Regions from separate parts of the Kluyvera sp. 142486 genome, predicted to be linked through region 1. Evidence: predicted binding sites of a transcription regulator. Region 1 holds the regulator's gene; each other region holds the start of a gene.
What was found. The regulator PurR, encoded in region 1, represses purine synthesis genes. The targets are predictions, from matches to a motif close to CANGCAAACGTTTGCNTG.

Region 1 (5,684 bases):
CAGACGATCGCATTCCCACCAACCGTCCATATAACTTTCGCCAAGTCCCAGCGAACCTTCTTGTAACACGCGTTTAAACAACCGAGGATTTCTGACTTGTATATCGCAGGGAGCATTGCCGTTTACTTCAATGCCTGCGCGGCCTAGCAGCTCGCTGACAATACGATACCAGTCGTCATCCGGTACACTAACTTCTTCTATACACGATGAGCTCATAGCTTCTCCATCCCGACCTGATGATCAGAACCTTAAAACAGCGTAGACGCTTTTTTTGGGTTTGTGAGAAATCTCACGAAATTCGTGAGCCTGCTATCCGACGTAGCACAGAGGAAGGGAAGAATCCCTTGCCGAAAGCCAATCCATGGTTCAACGGGAAGCTATCCTGCTCCCGCTTAATAAGTTCAATCTATATTATTTATGTGATGCGGATCCAGTATAGGACGCTAAGATTGTTGATTCAACTAAAAATCTTAGCGTCCTAATCATTTTCTGAGATATTGATATGAGTGATATTTAGGCGTGAGAAGCGGCGTGTTCCATTTCACGTTCAGCGCGACGAGCGGCTAACTGCATCCAGTAGCCGATGCCTGCGAGCAGCACGGTAACCAGCATCACGCTGGTGGTGGTCAGCAGCGGCGTGGCAATCAGCGTGGATACCGCAAGGCTTGCCAGGAAACACAGCCCTAACTGCAGCGTGTTTTGCAATGCAGCGGCGCGGCCCGTTGCCTGTGGGAAGGGCTTCAGCGCCTGAGCGACGACGATTGGGTAAATCGCCCCGTTTGCAATGGCCATCACGCAGAACGGAATCAGCAGGGCGGTTAACGATGCGTTTTCCGCCAGACCCACGGCCCAGGTACCCACCACGCTCAGCGCGTAGATGACCAGCAGCCACGGCAGCATCTGAGCGCCACGCCATTTTTGCAGCGCGGCGCGACAGCCGTAACCGCCAATCAGGAAGGCGATGGTTTGCGGCACATAGCTCAGGCCAATCACCGTCGGGCTGTAGCCCATCTCATGCAGGATAAACGGCGAACCGGTCAGCCAGGCGAAGAAGCTCGCCGAGCAGGCAGCGTAAATCAGCACGTTGCCGCGGTAATCTTTACTGCGCAGCAGGCGCATAAAGGTCAGCTTTTCTTCGCTGGTGGCGATTTTTTTGTGCGCAGGCTTGAGGCGGAACGCCGGAAGCATCAGCACCAGGGTAATGATAAACAGCGTGGCAAAGATGGCCTGCCAGTCAAAGTGCGCCAGCAGCCAGCTACCCAGCAGCGGGGCGAGCGCCGGAGAGAGCCCAACCAGCGGCATGATGGTGGCAAAAATGCGGTTGGTACGCTGGGCCGGATAGTAATCGGTCACCATCGCCTGCCAGGTCACCGCCGCGGCGCAGACGCCAACGGCCTGAACAAAGCGCAGCACCAGCAGCGTGGTGCCATCGCGCACCCACAGCATGCCAATGCAGCCGATAGCGAAAATGGTTAACCCGGATAGCAGAATCGGCTTGCGACCGTAGCGATCTGACAGCGGCCCCCAGAGGAGCTGCGCGACGGCAAAACCGGCCAGGAACAGGCTGAGACTTGCGCTTACGGCTGATGCCGGCGTCTGCAGGTCTTCCTGAATGGCGGCAAAGGCGGGGAGATACATATCGGTAGCCAGAAAGCCCAATACGCTCAGCCCCGCGAGCCAGACTAAAAATCCTTTCCCAGGTTGCATTAATTTCGCCCTTTTTATCATGAATAAACGATGCCGCTGAGTGTAGAGAGTGCATAACGGCTTGTGAAACGCTAATATTTGAGTCATGGATTCAAAATATTTGAAGGCATAAAATGTGGTCTGAATATTCTCTGGAGGTGGTTGATGCGGTGGCGCGCAACGGCAGCTTTAGCGCTGCGGCGCAGGAGCTTCATCGCGTGCCTTCTGCGGTCAGCTATACGGTGCGTCAACTTGAAGAATGGTTGGCAGTACCGCTGTTCGGACGTCGTCATCGGGACGTTGAACTTACCCCGGCTGGAGCCTGGTTTTTGAAAGAGGGCAGGTCTGTTATCAAAAAAATGCAGATCACCCGTCAGCAGTGCCAGCAAATCGCCAACGGCTGGCGAGGGCAGTTGGCGATTGCCGTCGATAATATCGTGAAGCCGCAGCGAACCCGGCAGTTGATTGTCGATTTCTACCGTCACTTTAGCGACGTGGAGTTGATTGTTTACCAGGAAGTGTTCAACGGCGTTTGGGATGCGCTGGCCGATGGTCGCGTAGAGTTGGCGATTGGCGCCACCCAGGCGATCCCGGTCGGTGGTCGCTTCGCGTTCCGCGATATGGGGATGCTCAACTGGCACTGCGTGGTGGCGAGTACCCATCCGCTGGCACAGATGGAAGGCCCGCTCAGCGATGATGTGTTGCGCAACTGGCCGTCGCTGGTGCGTGAAGATACCTCGCGATCGTTACCGAAGCGAACGACCTGGCTGCTCGATAACCAGAAGCGAGTGGTGGTGCCGGACTGGGCCTCATCGGAAACCTGTATCTCGGCGGGGCTTTGTGCGGCGATGGTGCCGGGGCATCTGGCGCAGCCATGGCTGGATAGCGGGGCATGGGTGGCGCTACAGCTTGAGAACCCCTTCCCGGATGCCGCCTGTTGCCTGACGTGGCAGCAAAGCGAAGCGTCGCCGGCGTTAAGCTGGCTGCTGGAATATCTGGGGGATAGCGAGACGTTAAATGAGGAATGGCTGCGGACACCCGAGTAGGGTGTCCGTGGGTAACGCTTAGCGGCGATAGTCGCGGAACGGGCCGTCGGCCACGGAGCGACGTTCGATAAGGCGCGGATGCACCTCAATCGACTGCGAGGTTTCTCGCTTGCTGACGATACGGTCCATCAGCATGTTAAACGCCGTCTCACCAAGCGAATCTTTCGGCTGGTGGATGGTCGTCAGCGCCGGGGTGAAGAAACGTGAGTTGCGCACGTTATCATAGCCGATCAGCGAAATGTCCTGCGGCACGCGCAGACCCATCTCATCCGCGGCGCACAGTGCGCCCATCGCCATAATGTCACCACCGCAGAAGATAGCGGTAGGGCGCGGCTGCTGGGACAGGATCTGCTGCATTGCGCGATAACCCGATTCTGGCTCGAAGTCGCCCTGCACAATCCAGTTCTTTGGTACGTTGATCTGCGCTTCTTCCATCGCTTTCATAAAGCCCGCCAGACGACCTGCGCCGGTGTTGCGCTCTAGTGGGCCAGGGATGACGCCGATATCGCGATGACCGCGCTCAATCAGGTAACGACCGGCGATATAGCCGCCTTCAAAGGCGTTATCGATAACCGAGTCGGTGAAGTCCGCTTTGGCTTCGCCCCAGTCCATCACCACCATCGGGATGTGTCGGTACTCTTCGAGCATCGTCAACAGGGATTCCGGATATTCGGAGCACATGACCAGCAGGCCATCCACGCGCTTTTGCGCCATCATCGACAGGTAGGCGCGCTGTTTTTCCAGGTTGTTCCAGGCGTTGCCCAGAATCAGGGTATAACCTTTCTCAAAGCAGTTTTTCTCAACGGCTTCGATAATTTCGGCAAAGTAGGCCGCTTCGCTGCTGGTTGCCAGCAAACCAATCGATTTGGTGTGGTTCACCTTCAGGCTGCGGGCAACGGCGCTCGGAGAGTAGTGCAACTCTTTGATCGCCGCCCAGACGGCTTCACGCGTCTCCTCGGCGACAAAACGCGTTTTGTTAATTACATGTGATACGGTTGTAGTGGAAACGTTTGCGCGCTTCGCTACATCTTTAATAGTTGCCATTCCATCTCACTCCAGACCCTGGCCTGCCCCTGATAAAATCGAAAGGAAAACGTTTGCCTTCACACACCCTGACGCAATTTTGTGGATTGCGATTCGCCGGGAAAACGATACAGGACGACAGGAGGGGGTCAATGGCCGGTACGCTTATAAATAAGCGTCGAATTTTGACTTATCCTGACGCAAAGTGGAAGAGTAAAAACAAACATCCTGCTAAATCTGTGAAGATTTTTGCGCAATACTGTGTAAAAATGAGCTAGCTCAGTTTTGCTGTAGCGATAAAAAGGAGAAAAGTTGATGAGTACCGAACTTAAGATGTCACTCACCACCACCGTCATTACCCTTGCGCTGATCGTTGCCGCAGGTTTGACTGCTGTACTGCATTAATTCCTCTGCGAGGGGGCACTCGCTCCCTCCTGTCTGATTGTTACCCATTTAGCAATAATCTTTTGCTGTTTTGTACACTTCTGTTTTTATGTGATTGATGTCATGCTTTTGCCCATTATCGACATGCCGCGTCTGTCGTGCGGCTAACCGGAGCATTTGCATGAAAATTAACTTTCCCTTACTGGCGTTAGCCATTGGGGCCTTTGGCATCGGGACGACCGAATTCTCCCCAATGGGTCTCCTGCCGGTGATTGCAAAAGGTGTGGACGTCTCCATTCCCGCAGCCGGGATGCTGATCAGCGCCTATGCCGTAGGGGTGATGGTTGGTGCGCCGCTGATGACGCTGCTGCTTTCACATCGTGCCCGTCGAAACGCCCTGATCTTCCTGATGGCCATTTTTACCCTCGGCAACGTGCTTTCGGCGATGGCGCCGGACTACACCACCCTGATGCTGTCACGTATTATCACCAGCCTTAACCACGGCGCATTCTTCGGCCTTGGCTCCGTTGTTGCTGCAAGCGTGGTGCCGAAGCATAAGCAGGCCAGCGCCGTGGCAACCATGTTTATGGGGCTGACCATTGCCAATATTGGTGGCGTGCCGGCGGCAACCTGGCTTGGCGAAACCATTGGCTGGCGGATGTCTTTCCTGGCAACGGCAGGGCTTGGCATTATTGCCATTCTGGGGCTGTGGTTCTCTCTGCCGAAGGGCGGGGCAGGTGAAAAGCCGGACGTGAAGCGCGAACTCTCAGTGCTAGTGCGCCCGCAGGTGCTGTCGGCACTGCTGACGACCGTGCTTGGCGCGGGGGCGATGTTTACGCTCTATACCTATATTTCACCGGTGCTGCGGACGATAACTCACGCCACGCCAGCCTTTATTACCCTGATGCTGGTGCTGATTGGCGTAGGCTTCTCTATCGGTAACTACCTTGGCGGTAAATTTGCCGACCGTTCGGTAAGCGGTACGCTGAAAGGCTTCCTGCTGCTGCTGATGGCAATCATGCTGGCAATCCCGTTCCTTGCGCAAACGCAGGTGGGCGCGGCATTCAGTATGGTGGTGTGGGGGGCTGCAACCTTTGCGGTGGTGCCGCCGCTGCAAATGCGCGTGATGCGCGTGGCTCACGAAGCGCCGGGTCTTTCTTCCTCGGTGAATATCGGGGCGTTCAACCTGGGTAATGCACTGGGTGCTGTCGCGGGCGGAGCGGTGATCTCCGGTGGTCTGGGTTACAGCTTTGTGCCGGTTATGGGGGCGATGGTTGCCGCGCTGGCGCTGCTGGTGGTATTCCTGAGCGGCCGTTCCCGTGGTGAAGAGGCACTGGCCAGCCAGTAAAAACAAAAACGCAGAAGGGAGACCTTCTGCGTGATACGAGATAACCCGGCGGAGCGTGGCGATGCCGGGTTATTTTTTGGCTTACGCTGCCAGATTTTCAGCCACAAACGCCCAGTTCACCAGAGCCCAGAAGTGCTCCAGATAGTTTGGACGCGCATTGCGGTAGTCGATATAGTAAGCGTGTTCCCACACGTCAA
Region 2 (5,684 bases), on a different contig from region 1:
CGGCAGGCTGGTCGTCCAGCCCATCAGCCCCCAGCGGATAACGCCGCAAATCGCCGACAGCAGCAGCAGATCCCGGGCGCTAAAGCGGCGGAATACCTTTTTGCTCAGCGCAAAGGTGACCACTTCGGCCACCACACCTAACGACCACAGATAGCCAATGGCCGACGCCGAATACCCCGCCCCCTCCCAGTAGATGGCACTAAAACCATAATAGGCGGCGTGCGCCCCCTGAAGCAGGCTAACGCAGGCGAGAAAGCGCCAGTTTTGCGTGACTAAGGAACGCCAGGCGGGCCAGCCAACGGATTCCTGATGGCGGGATTCACCGAGCGGCATCACCGACGGTTTCAGCAGCATCCCCAGCAGCATCGACGCGACGCCAAGACTCAGCATCACCAGGATGACGTGGTAATCGAACAGGCTCACCAGCTTGCCGGTCAGCGCGGAACCAATCACGAAGGCAATTGAGCCCCACAGTCGCACCCGGCCGTAGTCCATGGTTATCTGTTTTTGCCAGGTGTTCGCCAGCGCATCGGTGAGCGGCACCAGCGGCGAGAAGAACAGGTTAAAACCGATCATCACCACCATCAGCCATGCCACCTGCGCTCCCGCCCAGAACGCAGCGGCGAACAGCAGCGTCATCAGCGCCAGAATGCGCAATACGCTTATCAAGCGCGACGGATCGCTCACTCTCGGCGCTATCAGCAGACTACCGAGAAAACGGGCAACCAACCCCGCGCCTAACAACAGGCCAATGGTTTCCGGCGACAGCCCTGCGCCTTTGAGCCAAACGCTCCAGAAAGGAAGAAAAATACCGTAGCTAAAGAAGTAGGTGAAGTAACTGAGCGCCAGCCAGCGCGTGGAGTGCAAAACCATGGGTCCTCCCGTTTTGGAGCCCCTAGTCTAATGACTCCCTCCACATTCTGGAGAGCACTACTCCTCACGCTCACGAGAGAATTGTGATGGATATCACCTTTAGTTGTTTTTGCGCCAGTCATCCGTCCACACAAACGGTTACAGCGCTGGCTTTCGCAGCGGTGCACACTGTCAACACGGACACCAATAACTCAGGACGGAACCATGAAAACGCTTATCCCTGCGCTCGTCGCGCTTTTGTTGATCGGCTGCGCCAGCAGCGCATCAAAGCCTCAAACCCACAGCAGCAACGAAACCATTTCTCCGCTGGATTACCAGGAGTGCATCCAGGCCGCTATGAGCGGTAACGGTCAGGCCAGCGATGAAAAATGCGGTAAGGTTCTGAAGGCTTCTCATTGATACTCCAGCGGCAGCGGCCAGAAAATCGGCTAACTTCGTATTAGAAATATTCATATAACCGGGCATCAAAGCGGGTTTATCGTCCAACCGTAGCGCGATGCGCCCCCAACCATAAGACTGATTTATAGGTCCGCGGTGGCGGGGAGGCCTTTTGTGTATTACGTTTAAATCACACATACTTACACAATGGAATGACCATGAACGCTCTCCGTTATCTCGACTTTGGCGCCTCGCGCGACCTGCTGTTGTTGATTGCGCGTATCGCTATCGTGCTGCTGTTTATTCTCTTCGGCTATCCCAAAATGCTCCACTTCGACGGAACGGTACAATACATGGCAGCTTCAGGCGCACCGATGCCGTCGCTGGCGGCTATCATCGCGATCGTGATGGAAGTGCCGGCCGTTATTCTGGTGATTCTGGGCTTCTTTACTCGTCCACTGGCGGTGATTTTTATTTTCTACACTCTGGGGACGGCGGTGATTGGTCACCACTTCTGGAACATGACCGGCGATGCGGTGATGCCGAACATGATTAACTTCTATAAGAACATCAGCATTTCAGGCGCGTTCCTGCTGCTGGCGATTGTCGGGCCGGGGAAAATTTCGTTAGATAGGCGTTGAAGGTTTGCTTGATGGCGGCTTCGCCTTATCAAGCCTACAAAAGCGTTGTAGGTTCGATAAGCGCAGCACCATCGGGCATAAAAAAAGGCCGCATACGCGGCCTTTTCTGCATCTTACGGTTAACGATTACGCGTAAACCGGGAAGCGAGCGCAGATAGCCAGCACTTTCGCTTTGACGCTTTCGATGACGGACTCATCGTTGATGTTGTCCAGTACATCGCACATCCAGCCAGCCAGCTCTTTCACTTCAGCTTCTTTAAAGCCGCGACGAGTTACCGCTGGGGAACCGATACGAATACCGGAGGTCACGAACGGGCTCTTAGGATCGTTCGGTACGCTGTTTTTGTTCACGGTGATGTTCGCACGACCCAGCGCGGCATCAGCTTCTTTACCGGTCAGGTTTTTATCAACCAGATCCAGCAGGAACAGGTGGTTTTCAGTACCGCCGGAAACCACTTTGTAGCCACGGTTCAGGAACACTTCCACCATCGCTTTGGCGTTTTTAGCAACCTGCTGCTGGTAAACCTTGAACTCTGGCTCCATCGCTTCTTTCAGCGCCACCGCTTTACCGGCGATAACGTGCATCAGAGGGCCACCCTGCGCGCTTGGGAACACGGCGGAGTTCAGTTTTTTGTACAGCTCTTCACTACCGTCTTTCGCCAGGATCAGGCCACCGCGTGGGCCCGCCAGGGTTTTGTGAGTGGTAGTGGTCACGACGTGAGCGTGTGGAACCGGGTTCGGGTAAACGCCTGCGGCAATCAGACCAGCAACGTGCGCCATGTCGACGAACAGGTATGCACCGATGCTGTCTGCGATTTCACGCATTTTTGCCCAGTCTACAACGCCAGAGTAGGCAGAGAAGCCACCGATGATCATCTTCGGTTTATGTTCCTGAGCCTGTTTAGCCATGTCGGCATAGTCAATTTTACCGGACTCATCAATACCGTAAGGGATGATGTTGTACAGTTTACCGGAGAAGTTAACCGGGGAGCCGTGAGTCAGGTGGCCGCCCTGCGCCAGGTTCATACCCAGAACGGTATCGCCCGGCTGCAGCAGTGCGGTGTAGACCGCGAAGTTAGCCTGAGAGCCGGAGTGCGGCTGTACGTTAGCGTAATCTGCGCCGAACAGTTCTTTCGCGCGGTCAATCGCCAGCTGTTCAACGATATCAACGTATTCGCAACCGCCGTAGTAGCGTTTGCCTGGGTAACCTTCAGCGTATTTGTTGGTCAGCTGAGAACCCTGCGCCTGCATAACGCGAGGGCTGGTGTAGTTTTCGGAGGCGATCAGTTCGATGTGCTCTTCCTGACGTACTTTTTCCTGCTCCATAGCCTGCCACAGTTCGGCATCATAATCGGCAATGTTCATTTCACGCTTTAACATCCGCATCTCCTGACTCAGCTAACAATTAAATTTTGGCCTGAAAAGGCAGTCCAATTGGACAACGGCCAACAGTATAACTGATTAGTTCTGCGATAACAGGTCTTGACAAACGAAATTACGCAAACGATTACCTCCGCACCACACAAGGGGTTGAGGAATAAAGGGCTAACGCGGGGAAACGGATTTCTTTTCAGGATTGTGATGTGAATAATTCATGTTGTAACCGTAATGGTGCATTCTTTCAAAGAACCATTTACAAAGCAGGGGTATTTTTATAAGATGCATTTAACATGCAACATTAGATAACACAGAAAGGAAGACCTGCCATGCTAGACGCTCAAACCATCGCCACCGTAAAAGCCACTATCCCCCTGCTGGTTGAAACCGGCCCGAAGCTCACCGCCCACTTTTATGACCGGATGTTTACCCATAACCCGGAGCTGAAAGAGATTTTCAATATGAGCAACCAGCGTAACGGCGACCAGCGTGAAGCGCTGTTTAACGCCATTGCCGCCTACGCCAGCAATATTGAAAACCTGCCTGCGCTGCTGCCGGCGGTAGAGAAAATCGCCCAGAAGCATACCAGCTTCCAGATCAAACCAGAGCAGTACAACATTGTGGGCGCACACCTGCTGGCGACGCTGGATGAAATGTTTAGCCCAGGCCAGGAAGTGCTGGATGCCTGGGGTAAGGCCTATGGCGTACTGGCAGGCGTGTTTATCAACCGTGAAGCCGAGATTTATCAGGATAACGCCAGCAAAACCGGCGGCTGGGAAGGCACTCGTGCTTTCCGGATCGTCAAAAAGACGCCGCGCAGTGACCTGATTACCAGCTTCGAGATGGAACCGGTCGATGGTCAGCCGGTGGCGGATTACCAGCCGGGGCAGTATCTGGCGGTATGGCTGAAGCCGGAAGATTTCGAGTATCAGGAGATTCGTCAGTACTCACTGACCCGCAAGCCGGACGGTAAAGGCTACCGCATCGCCGTGAAACGTGAAAACGGCGGGCAGGTGTCGAACTGGCTGCATAACGCGGCAAAAGAAGGTGACGTGGTCCATCTGGCCGCACCTGCCGGTGATTTCTTCCTTAACGTCACACAGCAAACGCCGGTCACCCTGATCTCCGGCGGCGTAGGGCAAACCCCGATGCTCGCGATGCTGGATACGCTGTCGAAAAACCGCCATCCGGCACAGGTAAACTGGTTCCACGCCGCAGAAAACGGCAGCGTTCACGCCTTTGCCGATGAAGTGAAAACGCTGGGTAGCGCGCTGCCAGACTTCACTTCTCACCTATGGTATCGCACCCCGACCGACGCGGACCGCCAGTCCGGCGCGTTCGACAGCGAAGGGCTCATGGCGCTGGCACCGCTTGCCGATAAGCTGCAAGACCCACAGATGCAGTTCTACCTGTGCGGCCCGGTTGCCTTTATGCAGCATGCGGCAAAACAGCTGCTTGCCGTTGGCGTCAACGCCGAACGTATCCACTACGAATGCTTCGGCCCGCATAAAGTCCTGTAATCTTTTCTTTCCAGGCGGGTAGTTTCCTACCCGCCCTCCTACCCCTTTGCGCTTATCCCGGTCAAAAAATAGGGTAGTGAATTGTGTTATCATTACTCACTTATCTATTTTCTTTTCCTTTGGTGATTCATTTTTATGCAACAACCGTTTGTGCGCGTTGGGGAATGGCTCGTCACGCCTTCAGTGAATCAAATTAGTCGCCCTGGACGCCAGCTCACTCTGGAACCTCGATTAATCGATCTGCTGATGTATTTTGCCCACCACCCAGGGGAAGTGCTCAGCCGCGACGAGCTTATTGATAACATCTGGATGCGAAATATTGTGACCAGTCATGTGGTCACCCAGAGTATTTCTGAACTGCGTAAATCGTTGCGCGACGGTGGCGATAGCCACGCCGAATACATTATTACCGTGCCCAAACGCGGCTATCAGCTTACGGCCCCCGTCACCTGGCTTAGCGAGTCTGAAATACCAGGTGAAGCCGCTGAGATACAGCCTACCACCGCCCTTGATAGCGCTCCGGTAACGCCCGCGCGTGCCGCCGCTGTAGAGCCTAAACCACGCCGCTGGTTTGCCAACTTCTGGACTCAGTGCGCCTTTTTATTATCGCTTGGCGTACTGATTGCCATGATCCTGCTGAGCGTGGTGCGCCCGCATCCGCAGGTAACGCATACACACCTGCTGCTTAACCCACGCGATATTGACGTTCGCTTTGAACCGGGCTCCTCCTGTAATAACTGGGTCTCGCAGCAGTCGTATGCCATCGGCCTCGGCACGCTGATTACCACCTCGCTGAACACCTATTCCACCTTTATGGTTCACGACAAAACCAACTATAACGTCAATGAACCGAGCAGCTCCGGGAAGACGCTGACCATCAGCTTTGTGAATCAGC
Region 3 (5,684 bases), on a different contig from region 1:
TTGCCGTTACCGGTGCAGCCGCCGATCAGCACGATCGGATGGCGTACCAGTTCCTCGGTGGCCTGAATCGCCGCCTGACGCAGCGCTTTATAGCCGCCGAGGATCAGCGGGTAATCAAGACCGTTCTCTTTGATCCAGCTCTGCGTGATATGCGAGCGCTGGCCACCGCGTGCGCAGCACAGATAGCCCTGCGGCATGCGACGACAGGCATCAAGCCAGGCATCAATGCGCTGCTGGCGCGTCTGCCCGGAGACCAGTTTATGCCCCAGCGCCATTGCGGCTTCGGGCCCCTGACGTTTATAGCAGGTGCCGACTGCGGCGCGTTCGTCGTCGTTCATCAGCGGCAGATTGACGGCGGCGGGCGTCGCGCCCTGAGCAAACTCGACGGGGGCACGCACGTCAATGATGGGCGTTTCCGCGCGCAGAATGGCGCAGTAATCCGTCCCATTATCCATGGGGAAATCCTCTGTAACTAAGTGGGGGTCATGCGGTTATGGCGGGATTTTACGCTTCAGAGAGGGGGCCGGGGAAGGATAAGTTACTCTCCCCGGCATTTAAGGCTTATTTCAGGCGTGATTGCGCCCAGGCGATACCGCTTGCGTACTCCGGCGGCAGCAGGGGAACCATCGCTTCCAGCGTGGCGCTCAGGCGGCCGGTGTCGCTGTCATTGAGGTTCAGATGGCCCACTTTGCGGCCCTCGCGCACCTCTTTGTCATACCAGTGCAGGTGCACCAGCGGCAGCTTCAGCCAGTCATAGTTCAGGTCGGTGCCAATCAGGTTCACCATCACCGACGGGCTGTTCACCACCGGTGGCGGCAATGGCAGGTCGGTAATCGCACGCAGGTGCAGCTCGAACTGGCTGATGGACGCGCCGTTCTGCGTCCAGTGGCCGCTGTTGTGCACGCGTGGTGCCAGCTCGTTGATCAGCAATCCGGCAGGGGTGATAAAGCACTCCATCGCCATTACGCCGACGTAGTTCAGCTCCTGCATAATGGCGCCAAGCATGGTTTCAGCCTGAGCCTGCTGCTGGGCGTCCGCCTGCGGGAAAGCGACGCTCATGCGCAGAATGCCGTCCTGATGCAGGTTATGGGTCAGCGGATAGAACACGGTGCTGCCGTCATGGCCGCGCGCGCCCACCAGCGACACTTCACCGGAGAAGTTAATGCCCTGCTCAACGATGCATTCGCCGTAGCACTCGGCAGGCAGTTGCGCGGTGTCATCTTGACGCAGACGCCACTGGCCGCGGCCATCGTAGCCGCCGGTACGGCGCTTGACGATAGCCAGCTCGCCCAGGCGACCGAACACCTCAGGCCACTCGTCGGCGCTTGCCAGCAACTGCCAAGGGGCGGTTGCCAAATTGAGCTTATCGAACAGCTGCTTTTGCGTCAGACGGTCGGCGATAATTGGGAAGACGTCGCGGTTAACAAACGCGGTGTGCTCGGCCAGTTCGCGAGTCAGTGCGGTTTCCGGCCAACGTTCAATCTCTGCGGTAATCACGCTTTGCTGAAACGGCACGGCGGCCGGGTCCGCTTCTAAGCCCACCGGCCAGACGGCAATGCCCAGCGGCTCGCCGGCCTGACGCAGCATGCGGCCTAGCTGACCGTTGCCCAGCACGCAGACCTGCTTCATGCCACACCTCGTGGGTCTGGGTTATCCAGCACTTCATCGGTTTGCGCTTTGCGCCAGTCGGCAAGGCGCTGATGCAGTTCTGCGTCGTGCTGAGCCAGGATCTGTGCGGCGAGGAGGGCGGCGTTCGCGGCACCGGCTTTCCCGATAGCCAGCGTCCCTACCGGAATACCGCGCGGCATTTGTACGATGGAGTAGAGGCTGTCTACGCCGCTTAATGCAGCGCTCTGCACCGGTACGCCGAGCACCGGCACCAGCGTTTTCGCGGCAATCATTCCGGGTAAATGCGCTGCACCACCAGCACCGGCAATAATCACCTGGTAACCGTTCTCTTCTGCCGTTTCGGCGAAGCTGAACAGCTTATCGGGGGTGCGGTGGGCGGAAACCACTTCAACATGGTGAGGAACGTTCAGAATATCGAGGATTTCTGTGGCGAACTGCATGGTAGCCCAGTCGCTTTTGGACCCCATCACGATGGCGATACGTGCCGGATTATTGCGGGAAGACATACGTCTTAAAACTCCTGTGGGTGTGCTGCACACGACGTTAGAGGCCACAGAGAATAACACGGAAAACGGGCAAGGAAAACGGTTGCGTCGCCATGCGACGGGGGAATAAGGGGGAAAAATTAAAACGGGAAGGCGATAAGCGTAACGTCTTCTTTGGTGACGCGGATCATCGACCCTTCGCTATGCCAGGCACCGAGCACTGCGCGAAACGCCGCGTCGCCGTTGGCCTCAAGAGTATGGATATCCGGGCGATGGGTATGCCCGTGAATCAGCCACTGCACGTGATGTTTCTCCATCACGTCGACGACGGCCTGCAGGTTCACGTCCATGATGTCCATCGACTTGCTGCTGTTGGCAGCTTTGCTGTCATTGCGCATCTTCTGGGCAATACGGTGGCGGATAAACAGCGGCAGGGCGAGAAACAGCTTCTGGATCCACGGGGTATGCACTTTGGCACGAAAGGCGAGATAGCCGGGGTCATCCGTACAGAGGGTGTCGCCGTGCATAATCAGAATGCGACGGCCGTACAGCTCCAGCACCTTCTCTTCAGGCAACAGCTGCATCCCGCTTTCTGTCGCAAAACGCTTGCCGACCAGAAAATCGCGGTTGCCGTGGATGAAGTAGCAGGGAACGCCAGAATCGACCAGCGATTTGATGGCGGAGGCCACCTCACGATGCAGCGGGTTAGGATCGTCATCGCCAATCCAGGCTTCAAACAGGTCGCCTAAGATGTACAACGCATCGGCATGACGGGCTTCGCCGCCTAAAAAACGCAGAAAACCGGCGGTAATCGCCGGTTCTTCTGTTTGCAGATGAAGGTCTGCAATAAAGAGTGTCGCCACCAATTACTCGCTGACGGTTACGCTTTCGATGATAACGTCTTCTTTAGGAACGTCCTGGTGCATACCGCTGCGACCGGTAGAGACCGCTTTGATTTTGTCGACCACTTCCATACCTTCAACCACTTCGGCGAAGACACAGTAGCCCCAACCCTGCAGGCTTTCGCCAGAGAAGTTCAGGAAGTCGTTGTCTGCTACGTTGATGAAGAACTGAGCGGTAGCGGAGTGTGGAGCCTGAGTACGCGCCATTGCCAGCGTACCACGGGTGTTTTTCAGACCGTTGTTCGCTTCGTTCTTGATAGCTTCTTTAGTGGTTTTCTGGTTCATGCCTGGCTCAAAACCGCCGCCCTGGATCATGAAACCGTTGATAACACGGTGGAAGATGGTGTTGTTGTAGAAACCTTCGCGGCAGTAGTCCAGGAAGTTTTTAACTGTTTCCGGCGCTTTGTCGTCGAAGGTTTTGATGACGATGTCGCCATGATTAGTGTGGAAAGTAACCATTTCTGCATCCTGTTCCGTTTAGAGTGGTGCTTCAGCCCGCCTGTGGGCTGCACATAGGCATCTGTTATAGCATAACCGGGCGGCGCGATCATCTTGCATTGTGTGCTGCTTCCGGGTTGAATTATGGGTAGAATATACCGTTTAAGGCGCAAGCCCGGTTCACACACGTAAACATGGAATTCTCGATGCTAAAAATCTTCAACACAATGACTCGCCAGAAAGAGGAATTTAAGCCCATTCATGCCGGAGAAGTTGGCATGTACGTGTGTGGTATCACCGTTTACGATCTCTGTCATATCGGCCACGGCCGTACTTTCGTCTCCTTTGACGTGGTCGCACGCTACCTGCGTTTCCTCGGCTACAAGCTGAAGTACGTGCGCAACATCACCGATATTGACGACAAAATCATCAAGCGCGCTAACGAAAACGGCGAAAGTTTTGTGGCGTTGGTCGACCGCATGATCGTCGAAATGCACAAGGACTTCGACGCGCTGAACATTCTGCGCCCGGACAGCGAGCCTCGCGCAACCCACCATATCCATGAAATTATCGAAATCACTGAACAGCTGATTGCCAAAGGTCACGCCTACGTGGCGGACAACGGCGACGTGATGTTCTCGGTGCCAACCGATCCAAGCTACGGCAAGCTGTCGCGCCAGGATCTGGATCAGCTGCAGGCCGGTGCTCGCGTTGACGTGGTTGACGTAAAACGCGACCCAATGGACTTCGTGCTGTGGAAAATGTCCAAAGCGGGCGAACCAAGCTGGCCATCCCCGTGGGGCGAAGGCCGTCCAGGCTGGCACATCGAATGTTCGGCGATGAACTGCAAACAGCTGGGCAACCATTTCGATATTCACGGCGGCGGTTCTGACCTGATGTTCCCGCACCATGAAAACGAAATCGCGCAGTCTACCTGTGCGCACGACGGCGAGTACGTGAACTACTGGATGCACTCCGGCATGGTGATGGTTGACCGCGAGAAGATGTCTAAATCGCTGGGCAACTTCTTTACCGTGCGCGACGTGCTGAAGTACTACGACGCCGAAACCGTGCGCTACTTCCTGATGTCCGGCCACTACCGTAGCCAACTGAACTACAGCGAAGAGAACCTCAAGCAGGCGCGTTCCGCGCTGGAGCGTCTGTACACCGCGCTGCGCGGTACCGACAAATCCGTCGCGCCAGCGGGCGGCGAAGCGTTCGAAGCGCGCTTTATCGAAGCGATGGACGACGATTTCAACACCCCGGAAGCTTACTCCGCGCTGTTTGATATGGCGCGTGAAGTGAACCGCCTGAAGAGCGAAGATATGCATGCCGCCAACGCGCTGGCGTCGCATATGCGTAAGCTCTCCGCGGTGCTGGGCCTGCTGGAACAGGAACCCGAAGCGTTCCTGCAAAGCGGCGCGCAGGCTGATGACGGCGAAGTCGCTGAAATCGAAGCGCTAATCCAGCAGCGTCTGGACGCACGTAAAGCTAAAGACTGGGCGGCAGCCGACGCTGCGCGTGACCGCCTCAACGAGATGGGTATCGTGCTGGAAGATGGCCCACAGGGTACCACCTGGCGCCGTAAGTAAGTCACGAATCGTAACCCGGCTGAGCGAAAGCAACGCCGGGTCTTCACACTCTTACCGACGTCGCCACCATAACCATCCCATCATCACCACACCTGGCAACCACACCCACAGCAGCTCAGAAATAATCACCTGATGCCCGTACGGCGTGCTGTAGCGCGAGAGCGCAAATGGCGCGACCTTAATCACCTGCCACGGTGCGAAAAATCGTTCATCCGACCACGGCCACAGCCAACCCACGCCTTTGCCTCCGGTGGTAATCGAGTCCAGCAGGCTATGGGACAACAGCGAAACGGTTAAAAACAGCCAGCAGCGCATTAGGCCCGCGCCAAACCATCGTCGACCCACTATGACGCAGAGCAGGGGCACTACGAAGGCAAATAGCAGCGAATGGGTAAAGCCGCGATGGCCGAAAATATTGCCGTAGGCGATACCAAATTTGAAGGCCAGTACATCGGCGTCGGGCAGCATCGCCAGCACAATGCCGGTAAATAATAAACGAGGTGGAATAACGCGGGTTCCGAGCCCTAAACCAAGGCACAACGGGACGGCGGCGTGGGTAATAATCGTTGGCATCTGTAGTCCGTTTTAGCGTGAGGATGACAGAGTATCGTTGCTGGAGCGGATTAATGCAGTAGGGT
Region 4 (5,684 bases), on a different contig from region 1:
AGAGGCCGCGCCGCTGCGCGAGGGGCGGGTGTGCCTTGAGATTGGCGTGCAGAAGGCGATGGGGCCGGAGATTCGTCTGCAGACGCTGTTCCGGGACCGCTTTGTCGGCGTAGTGAGGAAAAACCATCCGCTGCTGGCCAGTACGCTAAGCGTTGAGGAGTATGCGCGTTGGGGGCATGTGGTGGCTTCGCGCCACGGCAGTAGGCAAGGGCCGGTTGATGAGGCATTGGCAGCGCTAGGGCTATCGCGCCGCGTGGTGTCGATTGTGCCGGGATATACGGCGGCGCTGGCAGTTGTGCAGGATAGCGACCTGATTGCTCAGGTGCCATTGTCCTGGTTTGTGGGGTTACAGAGCCGCATTGAAGCCGAGCGGTATACCTCATTTGTGCTGCCGGTGAAAACGCCTGAGATGACCGTCTCGCAGATGTGGCATCCGCGTATGGACGCCGACCCCGCGCACCGCTGGCTGCGGCGTTTGGTGCTCAGCGTTTGTCAGTCATAGCGCTGCGGTAGCTTCTCACTCAGGTAATCAATCATCGCCCGCATCCTGGCGGGCATATGTTGGTTACGTGTCCATAACAGCCACAGATCGCCGCTGTAGTCGCTGATAAATTCCCACTCCGGCAGTACCTGCACAATCTCGCCGTTAGCCAGCGCTTCCCGCGCGGTAAACAGCGGCAGGCTGCCGATACCGAGATGGCTTTTCACCGCGTCCAGCCGCACGCCGGTATGGTTGGCGGCGTAGCGTCCATGGGTCTGAATCGTCTCGCTCTTCTCGCCAAACCGGAATTTCCAGCGCGCATCGGTGGGCGTTTCGCCGAGGCTGATGCAGCAATGTTCGCGCAGCGCCTGTGGGGTATCCGGCGTACCGTGCTGGCGTAAATATGCCGGGGTAGCGCAAATCACATGGCTTACCGGCATCAACGCTTTGCCGTACAGGCCGGGGGAGGGTGACTGGCTGATGCGCAGCGCCAGGTCGACGCCGTCGTCAATCAAATCCATATAGCGGTCTTCAAGGCGCAGGCACACGTCGACGTCCGGATAGCGCTCAAGGAATTCGGCCATCAGCGGGTGAATCACAAAGCGTCCCACCGCTTTCGGTACGCTAACGGTCAACTTGCCCTGCGCCACCTGCTGGCGGCTACTGCCGGAATCCATCGCCATCTGCGCGGCATTCAGCATCTCCTGCGCGTGTTCGTACACCATTTTCCCCGTCTCGCTCAGCGCTAGCTTGCGGGTGGTACGATGCAGCAATTTACTGCCCAGCGCCTGCTCAAGACGCGACACGCTGCGGCTAATGGCGGAAGGCGTGGCGCCAGCGGCTTTGGCGGCAGCGGTAAAGTTACCCTGGTCGATAATCAACACAAAGGTGGCAAGGTCGGGTAGAAGGTTAGGGTTCATTTGTGCATACCAGGCAAAGATGTATTGAGTGGGCGCAGGATTATCGCCATTGATAAAGTGAATATACTCTTCTCATCAAGAGGAGAACAATCATGACTGAACGTCTTTATTACACCTGCGATAACACCGAAGGCCCGGCTAACGTGCTGAGCTGTACGCCAGAGCCGGACGGGCGCTACGCGATTGTGCTGGATAGCACGCTGTTTCACCCGCAGGGCGGCGGGCAGCCTGCGGACGCGGGCTGGATTAGTGATGAACCAGTGGAAGCGGTGTTGTCGCGCGGTGACGATGTGCTGCATATCCTGGCAAAACCGTTATCCCCCGGCGCCGTGAATCTGCGGGTGGATGCCGCGCAGCGCAAACTGCACGCCCGGCTGCATTCTGCCGGGCACCTGATCGGCCTGGCGGGAACCGAATACGGCTGGCATCCGGTGAAAGCGCACCATTGGCCCAACGAGGGGCGTATTACTTTCGCCACTGGGGAAAACGCCACGTTGCCGGATGCGACGTCGCTACTGGCGAAAATCAGCGACTGGCAGGCGGAAAATCTCGCCCGACAGGTGACGTTTGCCGATGGCTTGCGGCAGGTGGGGTTTGGTTATCTCCCGGCTTACCCGTGTGGAGGAACGCACGTTGCCCACCTTTCGGAGATTGGGCCGGTGACGATTACCCAGGTGAAGATGAAAAAGGGGCAGATGATCGTCAACTATACGCTCGAGGCGTAAAACGCGCCTGGCGAAATTATCTTCGCGGATTCGCTGGTCATCGCTCGGTTTTCCCGTCGTTTTTCTATCCTCTCGCGCCATCCTGAGCGCGTTTGACTTCTTTCCTTTGCGGCGGCAATGATTCATCCTGCGGGATGAATCATGTCTTTTACTGATATTCCTCTCTGTTTATCATTAAATTCTAATTATGGACGTTTTCGGCTGGCGACCCTGCCGCGGGCTGGTTACTCTGAAAACGATTTACGCAATTTTAACAAAAGAGAATAGCTATGCATGATGCACAAATCCGCGTCGCCATTGCTGGCGCTGGCGGCCGCATGGGACGGCAGTTAATCCAGGCAACCCTGGCGATGGAAGGCGTTCAATTAGGGGCCGCGCTGGAGCGTGAAGGCTCTTCTTTACTGGGCAGCGATGCCGGTGAACTGGCGGGGGCTGGCAAATCTGGCGTCACCGTTCAGAGCAGCCTGGAAGCGGTAAAAGATGATTTTGATGTGTTCATCGATTTTACCCGCCCGGAAGGCACGCTGGCGCATCTGGCGTTTTGTCGCCAGCACGGTAAAGGCATGGTCATTGGGACCACCGGCTTTGACGATGCCGGTAAACAGGCCATTCGCGAGGCGTCAGAAGAGATTGCGATCGTTTTCGCAGCCAACTTCAGCGTTGGCGTTAACGTCATGCTCAAGCTGCTGGAGAAAGCGGCGAAAGTGATGGGCGACTATACCGATATCGAAATTATTGAAGCGCACCACCGCCATAAAGTGGATGCGCCATCGGGCACGGCGCTGGCGATGGGCGAAGCGATCGCCGGGGCGCTGGATAAAGATCTCAAGGACTGCGCGGTCTACTCGCGCGAAGGTTATACCGGTGAACGCGTGCCGGGCACTATTGGTTTTGCCACCGTTCGCGCCGGCGACATTGTTGGTGAACACACCGCGATGTTTGCCGACATTGGCGAGCGCGTAGAGATTACGCATAAGGCTTCAAGCCGCATGACCTTTGCTAACGGCGCGGTAAGATCGGCACTGTGGCTAAAAACTAAGAAAAACGGTCTTTTTGATATGCGTGATGTGCTGAATTTAAATGAATTATAAGTATTTATTACCCATCGTGATGTGGTTATTGTAGTCATAATTAGTTGATTACACAGGGCAATATTTTATTGCCCTTTATTTTATCTGTTATTTCGTGTTTTTGTTATGAGTCTATTGTTTTTAGATATTATCTATCTAAAATGTGTTGGTTAAATGTAAATTTTGACCATCCGGTCTACTTTTTCACTCCCCTTGTCGAAATTTAACACTCTTCCTGCTCCGCAAGCGTTTTCCACAATGAGTTAGTTGATCTTTTTGATGGCTATCGCCTTGCTGTCACATCAATGGCGCAAAATAATAATAAAAATTGTCCTTTAAGGTAGACATTTGCCGAGGCTGTCACTAGAATGCCGCCGTTTGCCAGAAATTCATCGGTAAGCAGATTTGCATTGATTTGTGCCATTGTTATGAATTAATATGCAAATAAAGCGAGTAAATATTCTCTGGAGGGTGTTTTGATTAAGTCAGCGCTATTGGTTCTGGAAGACGGAACCCAGTTTTACGGTCGGGCCATAGGGGCAACGGGTTCGGCGGTTGGGGAAGTCGTTTTCAATACTTCAATGACCGGTTATCAAGAAATCCTCACTGATCCTTCCTATTCTCGCCAAATCGTCACCCTTACTTATCCCCATATTGGTAATGTCGGCACCAACGCCGCCGATGAAGAGTCCTCTCAGGTTCACGCTCAGGGTCTGGTTATTCGCGACCTGCCGCTGATTGCCAGCAACTACCGCAACACCGAAGACCTCTCTTCTTACCTCAAGCGCCATAACATCGTGGCGATTGCCGATATCGATACTCGTAAGCTGACGCGACTGCTGCGCGAGAAGGGCGCTCAGAACGGCTGCATCATCGCAGGCGATAATCTGGATGCTACGCTGGCCTTAGAAAAAGCCAAAGCGTTCCCGGGCTTAAATGGGATGGACCTGGCAAAAGAAGTAACCACGGCTGAATCCTACAGCTGGACGCAGGGTAGCTGGACGCTGGTGGGTGACCTGCCGGAAGCGAAGTCCGAAGAAGAACTGCCGTTCCACGTCGTGGCCTACGATTTTGGCGCGAAACGCAACATCCTGCGCATGCTGGTTGACCGCGGCTGCCGCCTGACGGTGGTGCCAGCGAAAACCTCCGCCGAAGAAGTCCTGGCGATGAATCCAGACGGCGTGTTCCTGTCTAACGGCCCTGGTGACCCAGCACCGTGTGACTACGCCATCGACGCGATTGAAAAATTCCTCCAGACCGACGTTCCGGTATTTGGCATCTGCCTCGGCCATCAACTGCTGGCGCTGGCGAGCGGTGCGAAGACCATCAAGATGAAGTTTGGTCACCACGGTGGCAACCACCCGGTGAAAGATATGGACAAGAACGTGGTGATGATCACCGCGCAGAACCACGGCTTCGCGGTTGATGAAGACTCGCTGCCAGCCAACCTGCGCGTGACCCACAAATCTCTGTTCGACGGTACCCTGCAGGGGATTCACCGTACCGATAAACCGGCGTTCAGCTTCCAGGGCCACCCAGAGGCGAGCCCAGGCCCGCACGATGCGGCGCCGCTGTTCGACCACTTTATCGAGCTTATTGAGCAATACCGTCAGTCCGCGAAATAATCAGGAGTAATAAGAGCCATGCCAAAACGTACAGACATAAAAAGTATCCTGATTCTGGGCGCGGGCCCGATTGTTATCGGTCAGGCGTGTGAGTTTGACTACTCCGGTGCCCAGGCGTGTAAAGCGCTGCGTGAAGAGGGCTACCGCGTCATTCTGGTGAACTCTAACCCGGCCACCATCATGACCGACCCGGAAATGGCCGATGCGACCTACATCGAGCCGATTCACTGGGAAGTGGTACGCAAAATCATCGAAAAAGAGCGCCCGGACGCGGTTCTGCCGACCATGGGCGGCCAGACCGCGCTGAACTGCGCGCTGGAGCTGGAGCGTCAGGGCGTGCTCGAAGAGTTCGGCGTGACCATGATTGGTGCGACTGCCGACGCGATTGATAAAGCAGAAGACCGTCGCCGTTTCGACGTGGCGATGAAGAAAATCGGCCTCGACACCGCACGTTCCGGTATCGCGCACACCATGGAAGAAGCGCTGGCGGTTGCCGCTGACGTCGGCTTCCCATGCATCATCCGCCCAAGCTTCACCATGGGCGGCACCGGTGGCGGTATCGCCTACAACCGCGAAGAGTTCGAAGAAATCTGCGAACGCGGTCTGGACCTCTCGCCAACCAACGAGCTGCTGATTGATGAATCGCTGATCGGCTGGAAAGAGTACGAGATGGAAGTGGTGCGTGATAAGAACGACAACTGCATCATCGTCTGCTCTATCGAAAACTTCGATGCGATGGGCATCCACACCGGTGACTCCATCACCGTGGCGCCAGCGCAGACCCTGACCGACAAAGAATACCAAATCATGCGTAACGCCTCGATGGCGGTACTGCGTGAAATCGGCGTAGAAACCGGTGGTTC

Region 2: the regulator PurR is predicted to act here: its motif matches at 3,389-3,406, upstream of glyA (serine hydroxymethyltransferase).
Region 3: the regulator PurR is predicted to act here: its motif matches at 2,207-2,224, upstream of purE (5-(carboxyamino)imidazole ribonucleotide mutase).
Region 4: the regulator PurR is predicted to act here: its motif matches at 3,564-3,581, upstream of carA (glutamine-hydrolyzing carbamoyl-phosphate synthase small subunit).

What each region holds. Positions count from the first base shown of each region.
Region 1 is NZ_JBKHUI010000001.1:304,761-310,444, reverse strand. Features, by position in the region: gene cfa (cyclopropane fatty acyl phospholipid synthase) at 1-216, opposite strand, end outside; gene punC (purine nucleoside transporter PunC) at 514-1,707, opposite strand; gene punR (DNA-binding transcriptional activator PunR) at 1,821-2,732, shown strand; gene purR (HTH-type transcriptional repressor PurR) at 2,751-3,776, opposite strand; gene ACLGE8_RS01520 (YnhF family membrane protein) at 4,071-4,160, shown strand; gene ACLGE8_RS01515 (MFS transporter) at 4,321-5,487, shown strand; gene sodB (superoxide dismutase [Fe]) at 5,569-5,684, opposite strand, start outside.
Region 2 is NZ_JBKHUI010000020.1:44,521-50,204, forward strand. Features, by position in the region: gene ACLGE8_RS19385 (3-phenylpropionate MFS transporter) at 1-873, opposite strand, end outside; gene ACLGE8_RS19390 (ChiQ/YbfN family lipoprotein) at 1,078-1,272, shown strand; gene ACLGE8_RS19395 (DoxX family protein) at 1,470-1,892, shown strand; gene glyA (serine hydroxymethyltransferase) at 2,019-3,272, opposite strand; gene hmpA (NO-inducible flavohemoprotein) at 3,599-4,789, shown strand; gene cadC (lysine decarboxylation/transport transcriptional activator CadC) at 4,925-5,684, shown strand, end outside.
Region 3 is NZ_JBKHUI010000002.1:61,599-67,282, reverse strand. Features, by position in the region: gene mnmH (tRNA 2-selenouridine(34) synthase MnmH) at 1-455, opposite strand, end outside; gene purK (5-(carboxyamino)imidazole ribonucleotide synthase) at 562-1,629, opposite strand; gene purE (5-(carboxyamino)imidazole ribonucleotide mutase) at 1,626-2,135, opposite strand; gene lpxH (UDP-2,3-diacylglucosamine diphosphatase) at 2,255-2,977, opposite strand; gene ppiB (peptidylprolyl isomerase B) at 2,981-3,475, opposite strand; gene cysS (cysteine--tRNA ligase) at 3,661-5,046, shown strand; gene ACLGE8_RS02540 (metal-dependent hydrolase) at 5,098-5,619, opposite strand.
Region 4 is NZ_JBKHUI010000009.1:189,170-194,853, reverse strand. Features, by position in the region: gene ACLGE8_RS12260 (LysR family transcriptional regulator) at 1-502, shown strand, start outside; gene ACLGE8_RS12255 (LysR family transcriptional regulator) at 493-1,401, opposite strand; gene ACLGE8_RS12250 (alanyl-tRNA editing protein) at 1,494-2,126, shown strand; gene dapB (4-hydroxy-tetrahydrodipicolinate reductase) at 2,396-3,217, shown strand; gene carA (glutamine-hydrolyzing carbamoyl-phosphate synthase small subunit) at 3,673-4,821, shown strand; gene carB (carbamoyl-phosphate synthase large subunit) at 4,840-5,684, shown strand, end outside.